DNA from 4 places in the Tumebacillus amylolyticus genome. Region 3 is predicted to be linked to each of the others. Evidence: riboswitches for the same ligand, from Rfam matches in the RefSeq annotation. Region 3 holds a riboswitch; each other region holds the start of a gene.

Region 1 (4,546 bases), on a different contig from region 3:
CAAAAAAAGAATGTCGAGCAGCGACATCACGTCACTCTCCTTGTCAGTGGACGGGTCAGATCGGGATTCATGAATAATTTCAGTTGGTACAGGATACTCCCGGAGCACGTCCGTTTAGTCACGACGCCGAGGAATGAGGGGGCGTTTTTTTGAAAAAACGGCCCGCTGCGTGGAAAACGGGCCGTTTTTGCCAAGGTTGATTAAGATTTGGTGTGGGAAGCGTTCGCGCTCAAGCGTTCGGTAATCCGCTGGTCGGGCGTGACGTAGAGGGTCTTCTGGTTGTCGTAGAGCACGAAGCCCGGCTTGGAGCCGTTGGGCTTCCAGATGTGTTTGACCAGCGTGTAGTCAACCGGAACTTGGCTGGATTCGCGTCCCTTGGAGAAGTAGGCGGCGAGTTGGGCCGCTTCAAGCAGTGTGGTTTCGGAGAACTCGCGCGCGCGAATGACGACGTGAGAGCCCGGAATGTCCTTGGTGTGCAGCCATGTGTCGCTGTTGGAGGCGTGCTTCATCGTCAGGAATTCATTTTGCTTGTTGTTCTTGCCGACGAGGAGCTCGATGCCTTCCGAGGAGAGGTAGCGCTCCGGTTTGATCGGAGTGTTTTTCTCCTTGGGGGCTTTTTTGCCTTTGGGCAGAGGCTTGCGCTTGATCTTGAGGTAGCCTTCCGCCGCGAGTTCTTCGCGAATTTCTTCGATATCGGTCCACGAAGCGGTCGTCAGTTGTTGAAGCAAGTTCTCCAAGTAGTTGATCTCCGCAATGGTTTCTTGAATTTGCTCTTGGAGGATCGGGATCGACTTTTTGACTTTGTTGTATTTCTTGAAGCAACTTTGGGCGTTTTCGTTGGCGCTGTACGCCGGGTCGAGCGGGATCGTGATGTCCGCCATATTCTCGTCATAGAAGTTCTGGACGGTTACTTCTGTCATGCCGCGCTCGATCTGGTGTTGGTAGGCGGTGATCAACTCGCCGTAGATGCGATGAATCTCCGAAGAGTCCGCTTCTCGAATCTGCTGTTCAAATTTCCCGAGTTTCCCGACGTTGCGTTCCAATTCGTTGGTGAGCATTCGTTCGAGGTCCTGGGACTTTTGTCGCAGCGTGTCTCGCCAAGACTTCTCGGCGTAGAATTGGTGGATCGCTTCGGAGATGGAAGCGAATGTTTTTTTCTCCCCGTCGAGATGCGTCAGGTCAAAACAGGAGAACGCCACGGGGCGCTCGTCTTGGTAGACGATCGTCGGCTGGTAGCGGTGATGGCGGGCGTCCTCGATCAAACCGGCGAAGGCTTGCCATTCGAAGTCCGCATTACCTACTTCTTGCACACGGGCCGCGATCTCCCGAGAGAGCAGGGGAGAGAGGCCGGTGAAGGAGTTCAACAGAAATTTGTCGTAGGCAAGCTCCGCCGCCGCGCTGCGCAGAGCTTGGAATTCGCCGAAGGAGAGCTCGAACGGGCTCTTTTTCTCCTGTTCCGGCGGTGCCACATAGGTGCGGCCCGGCAGAACTTCGCGGTGGCGGGACGTGCCGTAGTTGACGTGAACCAGCGAGTCGAGGATGCGATTCTCTTGCGGGTCGAGCAAGATCACGTTGGAGTGCCGGCCCATGATCTCGACCACCAGCACGCGCTCCGTCAAGTCGCCCAATTCATCGCGGTTCTCGACGGCGATATGCAAGATGCGTTCGTTGCCAAGCTGCTCCACGCGGGTAATTCGCCCGCCCTCGCAGTGTTTGCGCAGAAGCATGCAGAACATCGGCGGTTCGGCAGGGTTCACGCCCTTGTAGTCGTGGGTCAGTTGCGCGCGCGGGTAGGACGGATGTGCCGTCAACAGCAGTTTGTAGTTGTTGCCAAAGCCTCGAATCTGGAACAGCAGGTCGCGTTCCAACGGTTGGTAGATTTTATCAACCCGCCCTCCGAGGAGCAGGGTGTGCAATTCGTGCGTCACAGCACGGAGTACAAGGCCGTCGTATGCCATTGGGTAGTCACCTCTTCGAAATGGAAAAAAAGGCACTGACTCCCGAGGGGGAGAGTGCCATTGTTCCTATCTATCCAGCACATTTGTGCCTAAAAGTTAGCAGAAAACTAATACAAAAGTCTGCCCCAGAAAAGGCATTCCGACCTATTCCGCCCAAATTCGACAACGGTGTATAGTGAAGACAAGGAATTAAATTGAAATTCCGGTAAAGCAAGATTGAACAATCAAAAAAGGCAAACCCGCTCGAAAGACGGGGACGCAAAGCCATGGGTCTTCCTCAAGCACGAGAATCGTGTGCCGGAGATGATCGCCAGGTTGCTGATTGAGGGACACATCTGCCCACAACCCGAAACAGGGTGGTAGAACCTCTGCGCAGCGGCGACTGTGTAGAGGTTTTTTCGTACCGAAAAAAAGCACGACCCCCACACCACTACTAGTAATTATTGTGAACATTGTCATTATACCCTTCAAGGTACTGGAAATCAAGGTTGCACCAAGGCGGAACCTTTGCAAGTAGAAAATGAGAAAACGAGAGGAGGAATTCAGATGATGGAAGTGTGGAACCAAAGCTTGGGTGTTCGGTTGGCATGGGAAGTGGAGACGGCGGAGTCGTTCTGGTCGCGGTTGCGCGGATGGATGGGGCGTCGAAATGTCCCGGTGGGAGCGGCGTTGGTGTTTCGATCTTGCAACGGGATTCATACGTTTTTTATGAAAGAAGAGATCGACGTGGCGTTCCTCGATGACGAGCATCGCATCGTGCACATGTTGCATCGGGTTCGTCCGAATACGATCGCTCCTTTTGTTCGCGGGGCGATGCATGTCATCGAGTTCCCGGCGGGGACGTTGTCGGCCAGCGGCACGCAGTTGCGAGATCGGTTGGTGGTGGAGACAGAGCCGCATTTGTACGCGTTTATGATCGGAAGGGGCGCCTGAAGGAGGGCGCTCCTTTTTTTGGTATACTGGTGGGGAGGTGATAACGGATGTTTCTACAATATAATGCGCTCGGTCAGACCGGCTTGCAGGTCAGTCAGGCCGGGTTTGGTTGCTATCGGGTGGATGTGTCGGTTTCGGAGCATCGGGAGGCCATGCGCAAGGCGTTGCTTGGCGGTGTGAACGTACTGGATACCAGTTCCAACTACTCGGACGGCGGATCGGAAGAGTTGGTGGGCAAGGTATTGGCCGAGATGACATCGGCGGGAGAGATCGACCGTGAGCAGGTGGTGGTCGTGTCCAAGGCGGGCTATCTGCAAGGGCATAATTACCGCTTGAGTCAGCAGAGAAAGCGGGAAGGCATGCCGTTTCTCGATTTGGTGCTGTATGGGGAAGGCTTGGAGCATTGCATCCATCCGGAGTTCTTGGAAGATCAGTTGACGGCGAGTTTGGAGCGGCTGCAGATGCAGGCGTTGGATGTGTATTTGTTACATAACCCGGAGTATTACTTAGGCTTTGCGAAACAGAACGGGATGCAGTTGGACGAGGCTCGCGAGGAGTATTACCGCCGGATCGAACTTGCGTTTCGGCATTTGGAAGGAGAAGTGGAGCGCGGGAGAATTCGTTGGTACGGGATTTCTTCGAATACGTTCCCGGCCCCGGCGGAGGAGTATCTCTTTACCTCGTTGGAGCGAGTTTGGGAGATTGCCGAGTCGATCTCTGACACTCATCACTTCCGCGTGATTCAATTGCCGATGAATTTGTTGGAGCGCGGCGGTGTCATACAGGCGAACCAATCGAATGGGCAGAGCGTTCTGAAGTTTGCGCGGGACAAAGGCTTAGGGGTGCTGATCAACCGCCCGTTGAATGCATTTGTCGCGAACTCGCTCGTGCGTTTGGCAGATCTGCCAATGCCGGATGTCGATGCAGCGGCTTCGGTGACAGAGTTGATTGAAAAAGTCGTGGCGGCAGAGGCGCTTTTTCGTCAGGATATCTTGCCGTTGGTCGAGGCGGATGACGAGGTGCGGGCAAGCCTTGCCGACAAGTTGACGGCAGGGGCGCTTTTGCAAGAACACGGGCGCAAGTTTGCTTCCTTGGATCATTGGCAAGAGGTGGTGCAACAGTTTTTCGTGCCGACGGTTCAAAGTGGTGTGCAGAAGTTGCTTGAGACTCCGAATTTGCCCCCCGAGGTCGGCGCGTGGTTGGAGGGCTATGTGAACGCCGTGAACGAGACGTTTTTGGCGGTGACGGAGATGTACAAGCAGCGGGCGGCCGAAGTTTCGCAGGAATTGAAGCGGCGTGTGGCGCAAGCAGACGCCCAATGGGGCGAGGCTGGAACTCTCAGCGGCATGGCGTTGCGGGCGTTGCGTTCGACAGACGGCGTGTCCTCGGTGCTCGTCGGCATGCGGCGTGAGGCGTACGTGGAGGATGTGTTGGCGGAGTTGCAGGTGCAAATCGACGTAAAGGATCGGTTTGCAAGTTGGGAGGGATTGGGACAGAAGTTCTGAGGCGCCACATGTAAATTCTGCTCACAACGTGACTTGTCAGGCTTGGTCTACGCCATAGAGTACAGGCATAGACATGTCTACAGGACAAACGATGTGAAAGAAGGGGTGGCACCTGGTGCAGAAAAAACTTTGGCACACAATGGACGTACA
Region 2 (4,546 bases), 210 kb from region 3:
GGTACGATTTCGGTGCAAAGTACGCCGGGGGCGGGGAGTCTCTTCACCGCGAAATTCCCCGTGCGAAAGTAAGGAAAAAAGCGTCAGGAGGCAACTTGCTTCCCGACGCTTTTTTTCATGATCCTTTCATCGAGAGCTCGTACACTGGGTCTCAGAAGAAGGGAGTGACACATCCACCATGAAACGCATGTGGAAGTTCTTGCGCACGATCTTGTGGCTGGCCGTTGTCGCTGCGGTGGTAGCGGTCGGAGTTCGGACGTTCGCCTACTCGCACGAGTTTCGTCAACATGATGCCCAGCAACAACGGCAACAGCAACAGCAAGGGCAGTCGTACGGTCGCGAGGACCGTCACACCGCCCAGACCCAAGCATTCTCGCACCGAAACGAAACCAACTTCCGCGGGGAACGCGGCGAGCACCATGACGGATTCGGCGGCGTCATCGGATTCTTCGTCGGTCTGGTCTTGCTCGTCGGCGGCTGGAAATTCTGGAAGCGTCGAGTTCGCCGCCGTCCGATGAGGATGACGGTAGACTCCTACGTCTCGGAGCAGACCTTCGACGCTCTCGATGAATGGGAAGCGAAAACCCGCCGTGAACTCAAAAACCAAACCCCCAAGGAGGAACAATAACATGATCTTCAAACGCATCCGCGATCTCGTCGTATCCAGTGTCCACGAAGGATTGGACAAGCTCGAAAACCCGGTGGCTCTCATCAAGCAATACCTGCGTGACGTCGAATTCGAAATCACCAAAGCGGAGCGCACCATCGCGCATCAAGTGCTCTTGGAACAACGCCAAGCGGCACTCGTATCCGACACCAAAGCGCTGATCGCAAAACGCGCCCGCCAAGCGCAACTGGCCGTCGAAACCGGCGACGAAGAGATCGCAAAAGTCGCGTTGCAAGAAAAAATCGTGCTGGAGTCCAAACTGACCACCTACGAATCGCAACTTGAAACGATCGCCACCCAGACGGAAACCCTGAACAACCAACTGCGCGACCTGCAAGAAAAGTACGCAGACATGCAAGCGAAAAAACGCCTGCTCATCGCTCGTTCGCAAGCGGCACAGACCAGCTACGACCTCAATTGCACGCTGAACTCCATCGACGCAGACAGCGCCGTCCGAGGTTTCGCCCGTATGGAAGAGCGTGTCCTCCTGATGGAAGCGACCGCCGAAGCGGGCAACCGTGTACGCGCAACGCATCTTCAACTTGCAAAGTACGCAACTGACACTGCCCTGCAAAACAAAGTCGAAGAAGAACTCGCGAAACTCAAAGCTTCCCAAGAAGCGTAAGCCCCGCCCCAGTGTGAAGCCCCGCACCCGGTGCGGGGCTTTTTTTCACGATTGTTGCTCGTAATGTTATAGGATTTTATACCTATAAGGAAATTCGTGACTTTAGACCTACATGGGTAAGACCTCAGACACAAAAAGACAGGAAAAGTCGCATATTCACATAATTTCATTTAAGCAATATGATGGAATTGTATCAAAAAACACCAAGTGAAAAGGGCAAATCATGGGAAACCATGAGACGCAAAGCCAAGGGCCTGACCCACGACGTATCAGATCGTGGATGGCAGCCGGTTGCCACAGGGATTCATAGTCTCGTTCTATGAACCTGTCTAAGAGGTTCATTTTTTATGACCTCTTGTTCTTCCCCTTTTTCACGAGAAAGGTAGGACCTGTACATGGGAAAACGCTTTTGCAGCAAACTCGCTTTGTTTGCCTCGCTGCTGCTTGTGTTCCAGCTCGTGTTTCCTATGCTAAACGCATTCGCAGCGACAGACCCGGAGGGAACACCTCCCCTCGGAGGACAGACTGACGTTGTGACGACGCCCGAGCCTGATCCGGCAACGTCCACCGTCGACAACACCACTCCCGCTACTGAACCCACTCCTGCAGGACCGGCTCCTGCAACCACCACAACGACTCCGCAGATCACAACCCTGTCCAGTGGCATGCTGCCACCCAGCAATCTTGCCTTTCAACTGACAACTCCCGACACTGTAAAACTGACATGGAGCTCCGTTTTCGGAGCCACCGGGTACAACGTATACGGCATCATCGACGGCCAACTGCAAGTCTTGGCGACGACGACCGCTACTTCGTACACGTTCCCGGCGCTTAAGGAAGGCGAGTACCAGTACGTCATGACGACGCTTGGTGCAGAGGGCGAATCCGGCCCGTGCGCCCCGGTGTCTGTGACCGTCACCTATCCGAAGATGGCGGCACCGGACTCCCTGACCTACAAACTGGTCAACGGAAACGACATCGCACTGACTTGGACGGCTTCGCAGTACGCAACTTCGTACAACCTCTACCAAGTCAACGCGGACGGTACCAACACGTTGGTCACGACCGTCTCCGGCAAGACCACGTACACGTTCACAAATGCAGCAGCAGGTTCTTACACCTATGCAGTCTCGGCTGTGAACACGCTGTACGGCGAATCTCCGGTTTCGGCGACGACCAAGATCGACTTGGGCGAACAGTCGCAAGCGGCACCGGGCAACTTCACCTCCAAAGTGCAGAACGGCAACGACATCGTCCTCTCTTGGAGCGCTTCGCAATACGCGACGGCCTACAACGTCTACCAAGTGATTGGCGGCCAAAAAGTGTTGCAGAAGACGCAAACCGCAACAACGCTTACGCTGACCAACATGCCGGCGGGCGACTACGTGTACGTCGTGACGGCGTACAGCGACCGCTTCGGCGAATCGGCAGACTCCACGCAAGCAAGCTTCACGCTGGTTCCGCCGGTGATGACCGCCCCGGAGAACTTCAAGTTCACGCTGGCGAACATCAACGACATCAACCTGAGCTGGACCGCAGTTTCCAGTGCAACCGGCTACAAGATCTACCAAGTGACCGACGGTCAAAAAACCTTGGTCAAAACCGTCACTGGGACGAGCACTTCGTTTACGAATCAAGCTTCCGGCGACTACACCTATGAAATTCACTCCTACAGCGACCGCTTCGGCGAATCGACCGCGGGCAGCCTCGTCTCCTTGACGGTGGCGACTCCGACGATGACCGCTCCGAGCGACTTCACGTACAAGATCAACAACGGCAACGACATCGCACTGAGCTGGACCGCAGCTTCGAACGCGAACTCCTACAAGATCTACCTCGTCAACGGCGACCAGAAAGTTTTGAAAGCGACGACGAGCGCAGTTGCGTACACGTTCACCAACGCAGCGGCGGGCACGTACACCTACGAGATTCATTCGGTCTCGACCCGCTACGGTGAATCGGCAGAAGGAAGCCAAGTGAACCTTGAGCTGATCCTGCCATTGATGGCAGCACCTCAGGAAGTGGTGCAAGCGATCACCTCTGCAACGGGCTTCACCCTGAACTGGGATGCAGTACCGTACGCAAACTCCTACAAAGTCTACCAAGTCACCAACGGAACGAAAGTTCTGAAGTCCACCGTGACGGGCACTTCCGTTGCCTACTCCAACATGACGCCGGGCGATTACACCTATGAAGTGCACTCATTCTCGAGCCGCTTCGGCGAATCGGCGGATGGCGCAACGCTTACGTTCACCCTGAACGGACAGACGATGCCCGCTCCGACCAACCTGACCTACACGCTTGCCAACGGCAACGACATCACCTTGAAGTGGACCGCCGCTCAATATGCGACGAGCTACAAGGTCTACCAAGTGGTTGACGGTCAAAACGTGTTGGTGAAAACCCAAACGGCCACGACTCTCACGCTGACCAACCAACCGGGTGGGGACTACCACTTCCTCGTAACGGCCGTTTCGACCACGTTGGGCGAATCGCCGGAGGGAGCAGAAACCACGTTCACCTTGGCTCTGCCGACGTTGGCAAGCCCGGCGAATCTCACGTCCAAGATCCAGAACGGCAACGACATCGTTCTGACCTGGGCGGCGGCACAATACGCAAACTCGTACAAAATCTACGAAGTGGTCAACGGCGAAGAAGTGCTGCTCAAGACCTCAACGTCGCTGACGACGACGATCTCCAAAGTCGCATCCGGCGATCACATCTATTCGGTACACACCGTCTCCACCCGCTTTGGCGAATCGGCGACAGGCAGCCAGATCACGGTGAGCCTCGACTCCACAACGATGCAACCGCCGACGGGTCTGACCCAGACGACGGCCAACGGCAATGACATCACTTTGAAATGGACGGCGGCTACCTACGCGACGGCCTACAACATCTACCTGATCCAAGACGGTCAACCTGTTTTGCAAAAAACGGTGACCGGCACCTCGTACACGTTCACCAACCTTCCGGGAGGCGACTACATCTACGAAGTGCATTCCTACAGCGATCGCTTCGGCGAATCGATGGAAGGCAGCCAAGTTGCTTTCAACTTGACGTTCCCGACGATGCAAGCTCCGGCGAACTTCACGCAAAGCTATGTCAACGGCAACGACGTTGTCCTGCGTTGGAACGCTTCGACGTACGCAACGAGCTACAACGTCTACCAAGTCTCCGGCGGCACGAAAACGCTCGCCAAGACGTTGACGGGCGTGACGGTCACCTTCGCCAACCAACCGGAGGGTGACTAC
Region 3 (4,546 bases):
GGTGATGACACCGTCCTGTACGGCATCATGTCGAGCATTCGCAAGGAACGTCCTGATGCGGAACTCGTCGTGCTCTCGAACCAGCCCACCCGCACGGAAGCCTTGTTTGGCATCCAAGCTTTTAACCGCTGGAATTTTGGCGTGATTTTCCGCGAACTGATGCGTTGCGACATGTTGGTTATGGGAGGCGGTAGTCTCCTGCAGGACGTAACCGGTGGACGCAGCATTTTGTATTACTTAGGGATTGCACGACTGGCGAAGATGATTGGCAAGCCGATTGTCTTTTATGGACAAGGCATTGGTCCGATCTCCAAGCCGCTCAGCGAGAGGTTGATCCGCAAAGTCGTCAACCATGTCAATCTAATCACCGTCCGTGACGCCAAGTCGCGCGACGATCTCGAAATGTACGGCGTCTCCAAGCCCGAGATGTACGTCACGGCCGACCCGGCTTTTGCGATCAACCCGGAGTTGTTCTCCAAGGACGCCGGTGCCAAGATGTTGAGCGAATTCGGTGTGCAGACCCCCTACTTGGGCGGCAAGCAGAAGATCGCCGGCATCGCGATTCGCAACTGGGTGACGCCGCACCCGTTCCACAAAGTTCTCGCGCAGAACGCCGACGATTTGATTCGCGCCGGCTGGAAAGTCGTGTTCATCCCGATGCAATATCCGGGGGACGTAGGCGCGTCGCAGAAAGTGCTCTCCTACATGAAGGAGCGCGCCGTTTTGCTCAACCGCCAGTTCTCATTCCGCGACATCGCGAATATCATTGCCAACACCGACCTGATCATCGGGATGCGCTTGCATTCGTTGATCCTCGCCGCGCACTGCGGAGTGCCGTTCGTCTCGCTCTCCTACGATCCCAAGATCGACCGTTTCGTCCAGCGTGTCGGCTACGACCGCCAAATCGATGCGGTGAACAACGTCACCTACGAAAGTCTACGTGACACGATCCAAGATTGTGTGGAGAACCTCGAACACTACCGCGTCATGATGCGCCCGCATGTGGAAGAATTGCGTCAAGAAGCGGAGAAAAGTGGAGAATTAGCAGTTCGCTACTTGGGTTAACTTGAAATTTTACCAACTCCGAGTGAATTAACTATTGTTAATTCTCCACAAACTGTCTAAAATAAGAGAAAGACCTTTTCCGAAACGAGGTTTTGCGAATGGACACCTACTTGGAAGAAATCGAACGCATCCGCCGAAAGTTGAACGAAGTCGTGAAGGAGTACCAAGGGGATCTCTTGCACCCGAATGTCCTCCTGTTGAGCCAACAGCTCGATCGCTACATCGTCACCTATCATAGCAAGCCGTTGCAATAGCCACCTTCCGATTTGTTTGCGTGTCCGTCCCGATGACCTTACGAAAAAACCTCCGCTCCGGTTGCCCGGATGCGGAGGTTTTTTTGTGGAGTTACTTCAAGATCGCCATCTGTGCGCTGTCATCCCAGTCAACGGTCAAGTTGAAGAAGTTGCCGAGCGCTCGCAGCGGAACCAGCGTGCGGTCGTTGATCTTCTTGGCCGGAACGTCGAGGGTAACCGGCTGTCCGTCAACGGTCGCTTGCTTTGAATCGATCTGCAAGGTCACGACTTTGCCGTTCTTGTTGGTGAGGGTGACCGTTTGCGTCGCTTCGTCCCACTTCACGTCTGCGTTCAGCGCGGTGCCGATGGCACGCAGCGGAACGAGGGTGCGGTTGTCGAGGATGACCGGTTGTACGTCGAAGGCCGGTTTCTTGCCTTGGACATAGACTTTCACTTCGTTGGTATCGCCCTTCTTGACGTGTTGCTTGGAGAGGCGGGTGTAGATGTCTTGGTTGTTGTAATCCAGGGTCAGCGCTTTTTCGAGCGACTGGATGGCGCCGTCCGGGTTCTGCAGTTTGTCTTGCGCGTCCGACATCACGACGAGATCGTCCGGTGCTGCTTCGCCCGCGTCGTCCTTGGCTTTGAGCGCTTCGAGCACTTGTTGCAGCGCGTCTTGGTCGGTGGTGGAGCCGTTTTGCTTCGCCCAAGCTAAGAGCAGGTCGAGTTGCTTCTCCAGCGACGCGAGTTGCTTTTTGAGCTCGTCGAGGTGTTTGACCATGTTGGTGATTTTGTTCGTCCAGCCTTTGTGTTTGCCGTTGTCGGAGTGGCAGGTCGTCGTCACGCCGCCCGAGCCTTTGCCGTCCGTGTGGCCCCAAGCGTTGTCGTTTTGTCCGTGCTCGTCATGCTGTTTGTCGTCGCCCTTGCCGTGCCCGTGGTCGTTTTTGTCAAACCCGAAGCTCGGTTGCGGAGTCGGTTCCGGCGTAGGTGTCGGGTCGGGAGTAGGCGTAGGGTCGGGCACAGGTGTCGGGTCGGGAGTCGGGGTCGTCCCCCCGTTGTCGTCCTGATCTCCTTCGTCGTCGTCGGAGCACATGTCACCTGTCGTCGGGTCGGTTGTCGTGCCGCCATCGTCACCCGGTACGACGACCGGAGGTTCTGCCGGATCGGTCGGTTGAGTCGGTGGGGGGGTCGGCGTACCCGGATCGGTTGCAAATGCAGCTGAGACCGGCGCGGTCATCAACGTCACGGCCATGATCATCGCCGCAAACTTCCACTTTTTCATAAAAAACTCCTCCTCGTTTTCCCAACGAGTGCTGCTCACCGTTCTTGAAAAAACATCTCAAGTTCGGCAACCCGGCTGCCGTCGTGCATACGTCCGCACGGTAGGCCCGTGGCTTTGCGTCCCTGTCTTTCGATCAGGTTTGCCTTTATCGGGAGAAAATGTTTGTCTATATTATTAATCTTACAAACCTTGCGAAGTTGTCACAAGCGACAAAAGTCCTAGCTAAAACGCATGGACATCGAGGATTTCCAACCCCAACACTCGATTGGTGTCCGGATAGACCGCGTCTTGCTCCGTTTCCAACCACGCATAGCCGTAGTAATACTCCCCGTACGAATCATAGAATCCCATCCCGCCGCTCTCGGTGGACACGCCCTGTTCCTTCACCGCTTGGTTCACATCGACAAACAGATAGACGGCACTCTGCTCGCGATCGGAGCGGTCGTTTGTCGGTCGTGTCTGAACGCCTTCGACGTGCCCGTCTTTGTAGACGCGAATTTTTTGGAGACCGGGTTGTAACACAAGGGCGTCTGTCGAAGTCTTGCCTGTGCCCTGCGGCAAGAGTTGGACCACGCCTTGGAAATTCGCCGGAACGTTGAGCGTGATCTCCATGCCGTTGGACGTGCGCTTGACTTCGCGATCCAGATAGGCCCGGTAGTCAGCTTCAAACGCCGCCTCCGTCACCCCCGTCGCCGATTCAAACGCATGGGTACCGCCCGAGACGTACGCGTTCAGATAGCTGAGGAATTTCGTCTTGCCGTACGTCGCCACGTAATATTGATAGGCGAGATAGTCTTGCAATTCCACGTTGTACCCGGCGGTCGTCAGGGCATCGATGGTGCCGTCCTGACTCGACAGGAGGGGTTGGTATTTGCCTTGCTCCACGACCCCGAGCACATAATCGCGCAGCATGCCGTCCATCTGGCGGCGCATGACGGCCGGTTGCGACTTGAACTGCGCATCGAGCCCCGTCTGCCACGCCAAGCCTTCGTGTACCCAAGACGGCAGGGAGAGCCCGCCGTTCTGGTTGAGCAAGACGTGCATCAGTTCATGGGAGACCGTCTGGGTCAGCTCCCCGTCATTGGGCAGTTTGTTCAGCGGGATCAGCACATGCGACCCATAGGTCACGCCCTCCGCCGTTTCCGCCATCGACTTCGCGTTGCGATCGCCGCCGTACTTCGCGATGTTCTGCTCAAAGCCCTTTGCGGAGTTCGCCAAGTAGACCCAGACCGGCTTCTTGAACGTCTTGCCGATTTCGTTTTCGACGAGCGTCGTCAGGTCGTTGCGGCGCACCAACGACTGAAGATTCGCCGTCATCCCGTCCTTCAAGAGCGCGTCGTCGCCAACCACGCGAATTTTCGGCGCGTTGACGCTGTTGATCGTCACGCGGCCCAACGCTTCGTTCCAGAGCACTTCATCGCCGAACGACTCGGCGACAAATCGCACCGGCACCATCGTCCGGTCCTTCACCAATTGCGCCGGCACGTCAATCGGCATCGCCACCCCGTTTTTGGTGACACGGGTGCTCCCGATCGGCAGGCGCAACGTCACACCGTCCTTGGTCGCCACCGCCGTTTGGGTGGCCTCTTCCCAGCGCACATCGGCGCCCAAAGCTTCAAAAATCATCCGCATCGGAACGAGGGTGCGGTATTGAAACGCTTGTGGCTGCACATCGAACCGAATCCATTCGCCGTCCACATAGACGTCCGGTCGCTCCGGCGTCGCAGCGGAAGCCGCCTGAGCAACTCCCAGACCGCCCGCCACACAGACGCCCAGCAACAGGGTTTGCGTCCATCGCTTCCACAAAGTCATGTTCAAACACACTCCTCTCTCATGCTACCATCCTACTGTGAGAGTTTCCTACTTTGCAACTGGAAAAAAAAGCACCTGAACCGCGTGCGGTCAGGTGCTCTTTTGCTAAAAGTCGGTGTAGATGAAGCGCTCGCTCGGTCCTTCCGCGATCAGATAG
Region 4 (4,546 bases), 700 kb from region 3:
CCGACGAGGAACAACACGCCATCCGTCTGCGGCGCGACGACTTGCGGCACGAGCGACTCTCCGAGCGCCGTCGTGTCGATCAGCACGAGATCGTACGTTTCCCGCGCCTCTCTCAACATCCGTTCAAACGCCTCTCCCCCGAGCCCTTTCACACCCGCCTGCGTCATCGTCCCGACGCTCAGCAATTGCAAGTGCGGCACTCGAGTTCCCTGAACGGCGTCTCTCCACTCCATACGCCCGCCGAGGAAGTCTCCCAACCCGACTGTATTGGGAACTTGCAACATAACATGTAACGCGGGATGCTCAATGTCGCCGTCGATCAACAACACCCGCTGCCCGCTCTGTGCCAAATGCACGGCAAACTGCGTCAATACGGTCGATTTGCCCTCATGCCGAACTGTCGAGACCATCGACAACGTCTTGATCTCTTGCAAGATGCTCAGCGGCACGAGGTTGCGATAGAGCGCATTGTAGTTCTCCATCACCCTGCGATTCGGGTCGTTGCGAGCCGACTTGAACTTCAACTTGCGAAGCCAAGCAAACCGGCGGCTCTCCGTTTTCCACACGCCGATCTCGCCGACCATGACCAGCCCGAGCGCCGACTTCACTTCTTCACGCATCTTCAGTCGCGTATCGAGATATTCGCGCAGAACGAGCCCGCCGACACCGGCCAGCACGGCCAAAACCGCCGCCGTCAACAAATTCATGTTGAGGTTCGGTTTCAACTTCACCACGCCGCGGCCTTGCGCCTTGTCCAACACGAAGATGTTGTCCGACTGCATGATTTGCTCCACTTTGTCGATGAACATGTACGACACTTCGTCTGCCAACAGCGCAACGCGTTTCTCATCGGAGTCGGTGACTTGCACGGCGATGATCTGCGATTCGTTGACCGACGTGATCGTGATCGAAGCTCCCAGAGCTTCCGGCGTCATCTTGAGCCCCAGTTTCGACACGACCGCCGACGTCACCGTGTAGCTTTTCAAAATCTCATTGTACGTCTTCATCATCTTCGGATACGCCATCACGTCGCTCAAAAACGCATCGGTGTTCTCCGTCGGTTTCAGGTTGACGATCAGCTTCGTCGTCGCCCGATACTGCGGAGTCACAAAATGAGTCGTAAACACATACGAAGTCGCGACCGCAAACACAACCAAGAGACCGATCAGCCAGATCCGCTTCCGAACCGCCTTCCAATATTTAAGTAAGAGGAATTTCATCGAGTTTCTCCGCCTGTCTACTTCTTAGTCGGGGTCGCCGTGACGATCGGAGTCGGAGTTGGCGGCACGTCGAGGTGGGTGTTCATCAACTCCCACAACTCTTCCGGCCCCCCGCCCGGAACTTTCGACTCCTTGTCAAAGGCAATCCGCGCTTCGAATTTCAATTTGCTTTGCTCTGCCGGACTCTTCGACAGCCTGTCGAGGATCGAAGCGTCCCGCACGTCGTCGGCGGTAAACGCACACTCTAGTAGGTAGACATCGCTCGGCGCCCACTGCGGCATTTTTTGTGCATACGTGCCGGCGAGCACAATCTGATTGCCGTACGAAACGGTCAGCTTGATTTGTTTCGGGGTAAACGATTTGAGATAGCCGTTGTTGACAAACGCAGAGACGACCGCTCCACCCCCGTGCATGGCGGTGATCTGGTTGAGACCGGAGACGAACACGAAGTTGAAGGAGCCGTTTTGGAAATCCTCCTGCTTCTTGATCGTACCAAGCACCGATTCGATCCGCGTACGCTCGGTCTTCGGCAACACTTCGGCCTGTTCCGTCGTCCAAGCGACCACTTGCTTAACCGGAGGCACAGTCTCCTCTTGGGCTTGTTCTTGCATTTGAGCCAGCATCTTTTGTTGTTCTTCGGTCAACGCCGGTTCCGTCTGGGCCTCTTCGACCGGCGCGACGGCCGGCTTGGAGATGGCAATGTTGCGGTATTTGTAGACGAGATAACCCCCGCCGAGATTTCCAAGCAAGGAAGCGGCCACAACCAAAAGCAGCCAACGCGGCACTTTCGGCTTGTTTCCACGCAGCGTATCGTAGGAATTCGCCATCGCGAGCGCGCCGGCTTGTTCTTGCACAGCTTGTGCCAATTGGAGGAACGCCTCCGCATCCGGTTTCGGTTCGAGCGGCGTATCCGGGACTTCCGGGATCAAAGGCGCAGAGGGTTCGGTTGCCTCTAACGTTTCTGGTACTTTCGCCCTAGTGTCAGACTTTTTCTTACGTTTGAAGAAAAAGCGTTTTTGCTCGGGTTCCCGAGGATTGCTCACAGATCATCCGTCCCTTTCGTAGTTCTATCCACAAGTATCATAAGTCTAATGTACTAAAAAGAAACAGGGCACAAAGTCCTGAACATTGCTTGACTTTCCCGTAAAGGACGAATAATATAGATAACAGACAGGGTGTTATTTTCACTTATTAACAAGTTTTTCCCGCTTCGTTGATAAGTCTCTGATCTCTCAAACGATAAGGGCAAACCATTGCGAAAGCGTGGGACGCAAAGCCACGGGCCTAACCGCGAGAGTCAAGTTCTCTGCCAGGGCAGCCGGGTTACCGAAAGGACAGGTCCAATATGGCAAAAAAATCTCATGGTCTTTCTGTTGTGATGGCCGTCGGTCTCTTCGTCGGTCTGGCTTCTTCTGCAATGAGCATGCTTGATGTCAGCGGTGAGCCGAACAACTCCGGCGAATACCCGGTCGAACTGATGAGCATGAAGAAAGCGTACAACTCGCTCTCGGCTGATCAGAAGCAAGTCTTGGTACAAAGCCTCGCATCCAGCTCCGACAGCGGCGAATATTCGATCAACGTCAGCGACTTCAGCGACAGCGCTGAGTTCGTCTCTCCCAAAGCACAATACCTCGTACAGTAAGTACTGTCACCCTTCATTATACGATCTTACTAAACTCACTTCAACAACCAAAAGTTAACCCCTCCTTCATCGAAGGAGGGGTTTTTTATGAGTTGTGAAGTTGAGCTAGTGAATCGCTTTCTTGCGGAAGCGTCCGCCCGTCACGTCGGAGACGTGCTCGATGGCGATGAACGCATGGGAATCAAACTCCAGCACGATGCTTTTGAGTTTTGCCAGCTCCAAGCGGGTGACGATGACATAGAGCAGTTCCTTGTCTTCGCCGGAGTAGCCGCCCTTGCCGTAGATGTGCGTCACACCGCGACCCAGACGATACTGGATCGCTTCGGAGATTTCCTCCGGCGTTTCGGCGATGATCGTGACCGACTTGGACTCGTCGAGACCCTCGACGGTGATGTCGATCATCTTGAACGCGATGTAGTAGGCGATCAGCGAATACATCGCATGGTCCCAGCCGAACACGAAGCCGGCACTGCCCAAGATAAAGATGTTGAAGAACATGACGATCTCCCCGACGGAGAACGGCAATTTGCGCGTCAGAAGGATCGCCACGATCTCCGTTCCATCCAACGAACCGCCATAGCGGATGATCGTCCCAACCCCGATCCCCATCAAGACACCGCCGAAGACAGCAGCCAGCAACGGGTCTACCGTCAGTGCAGCCACAGGTCCCAGCAGCGAAACGAATACGGACATCAACGAGACACTCACCAACGTGGTGACCGCAAACGTTCGCCCGATCTGCTTATATCCGATCAAGAGGAACGGCAAATTGAGAACAAAGAGAAACAGTCCAATCGGAAGTCCCGACAAATGACCCAAGAGAATCGAAATCCCCGTGATGCCACCGTCGATGATGGAGTTGGGTACGAGAAAAATCTCAAGTCCGGTCGCAAATATCAAGGACCCCAACACCATGAAGAAAAAACGCTTAATGTGATAGGACAGAGGTTGTCGTTTGTGCGAACGAGTGGCTTTGGCCTGTGCAGCCATGCCCCCCTCGACAGCCATCGCGGCCGACGTGTGCTCAGCTTGTACTTGGTTTAGGCTCTGTGTGTTTTTGTTGTTCTCCTCCATCTCGCTCTCCCTTCTGTTGATCCATCTGATGTTCCGTTCTATCCAGATGGTCGATCATCAAACGCTGGACCAAGGACTTGTCCCCGGCGAGCATCGCCCGATAGAGGGCGGAGTGCTCCTCGACGAGACCCCCAATTCGGTGTTCGTCCATCCAAGCTTGTCGGATTACGCTTCGAATCGTTTCTGTCAGCGTGTTCATGAGGTTGAGCAAGACATTGTTGCCTGAGACTTCGGCGATGGCGAGGTGGAATTGCAAATCCGCGCCCACCTGCTCCTCGACAGTCTGTTTGTTTGAAACAGCTTCCATGCGCTCCAATGCGGCTCGCACGGGAGCCAACCGCCATTCGTCTCCCTGCAGATCGGCTGCCATCTGCGCCGCTCCCAATTCGAGCAATCGGCGCACCTGCAACAGATCGCGAAGATCTCCCCGCCCCAGCAACAGAGCGGCGTTCATCGGTTCTGTGACCATCGTCTGCACATCGATTTTCTGTACAAACGTTCCTTCGCCATGCCGCAGGTCGATCAGTCCCATGCCAACCAGCGTCGAGAACGCCTCGCGCACAGTCGGGCGGGACACGCCAAGCTGACGGGCGAGGTCGATCATCGGCGG

The links. A riboswitch is a leader RNA that binds a small molecule or an ion and turns the genes downstream of it on or off. The one in region 3 is predicted to bind cyclic di-GMP.
Region 1: linked by a shared signal. The riboswitch ahead of JJB07_RS19625 (DUF192 domain-containing protein) and the one ahead of JJB07_RS02380 (copper amine oxidase N-terminal domain-containing protein) in region 3 are both predicted to bind cyclic di-GMP.
Region 2: linked by a shared signal. The riboswitch ahead of JJB07_RS03360 (OmpL47-type beta-barrel domain-containing protein) and the one ahead of JJB07_RS02380 (copper amine oxidase N-terminal domain-containing protein) in region 3 are both predicted to bind cyclic di-GMP.
Region 4: linked by a shared signal. The riboswitch ahead of JJB07_RS05545 (hypothetical protein) and the one ahead of JJB07_RS02380 (copper amine oxidase N-terminal domain-containing protein) in region 3 are both predicted to bind cyclic di-GMP.

What each region holds. Positions count from the first base shown of each region.
Region 1 covers NZ_JAEQNB010000007.1:78,161-82,706, forward strand. Annotated here, with positions in the region: gene JJB07_RS19615 (CvpA family protein) at 1-27, opposite strand, end outside; gene JJB07_RS19620 (Rqc2 family fibronectin-binding protein) at 201-1,958, opposite strand; cyclic di-GMP riboswitch class I at 2,181-2,281, shown strand; gene JJB07_RS19625 (DUF192 domain-containing protein) at 2,505-2,891, shown strand; gene JJB07_RS19630 (aldo/keto reductase) at 2,939-4,396, shown strand; gene JJB07_RS19635 (calcium-translocating P-type ATPase, SERCA-type) at 4,512-4,546, shown strand, end outside.
Region 2 covers NZ_JAEQNB010000001.1:717,350-721,895, forward strand. Annotated here, with positions in the region: gene JJB07_RS03345 (sensor histidine kinase) at 1-72, shown strand, start outside; gene JJB07_RS03350 (hypothetical protein) at 179-628, shown strand; gene JJB07_RS03355 (PspA/IM30 family protein) at 630-1,292, shown strand; cyclic di-GMP riboswitch class I at 1,498-1,591, shown strand; partial or broken gene JJB07_RS03360 (OmpL47-type beta-barrel domain-containing protein) at 1,688-4,546, shown strand, end outside.
Region 3 covers NZ_JAEQNB010000001.1:503,862-508,407, reverse strand. Annotated here, with positions in the region: gene csaB (polysaccharide pyruvyl transferase CsaB) at 1-1,065, shown strand, start outside; gene JJB07_RS02385 (aspartyl-phosphate phosphatase Spo0E family protein) at 1,164-1,319, shown strand; gene JJB07_RS02380 (copper amine oxidase N-terminal domain-containing protein) at 1,411-2,577, opposite strand; cyclic di-GMP riboswitch class I at 2,640-2,731, opposite strand; gene JJB07_RS02375 (copper amine oxidase N-terminal domain-containing protein) at 2,800-4,389, opposite strand.
Region 4 covers NZ_JAEQNB010000001.1:1,199,207-1,203,752, reverse strand. Annotated here, with positions in the region: gene JJB07_RS05555 (tyrosine-protein kinase domain-containing protein) at 1-1,220, opposite strand, end outside; gene JJB07_RS05550 (hypothetical protein) at 1,238-2,263, opposite strand; cyclic di-GMP riboswitch class I at 2,455-2,551, shown strand; gene JJB07_RS05545 (hypothetical protein) at 2,566-2,862, shown strand; gene JJB07_RS05540 (YitT family protein) at 2,968-3,852, opposite strand; gene JJB07_RS05535 (FCD domain-containing protein) at 3,887-4,546, opposite strand, start outside.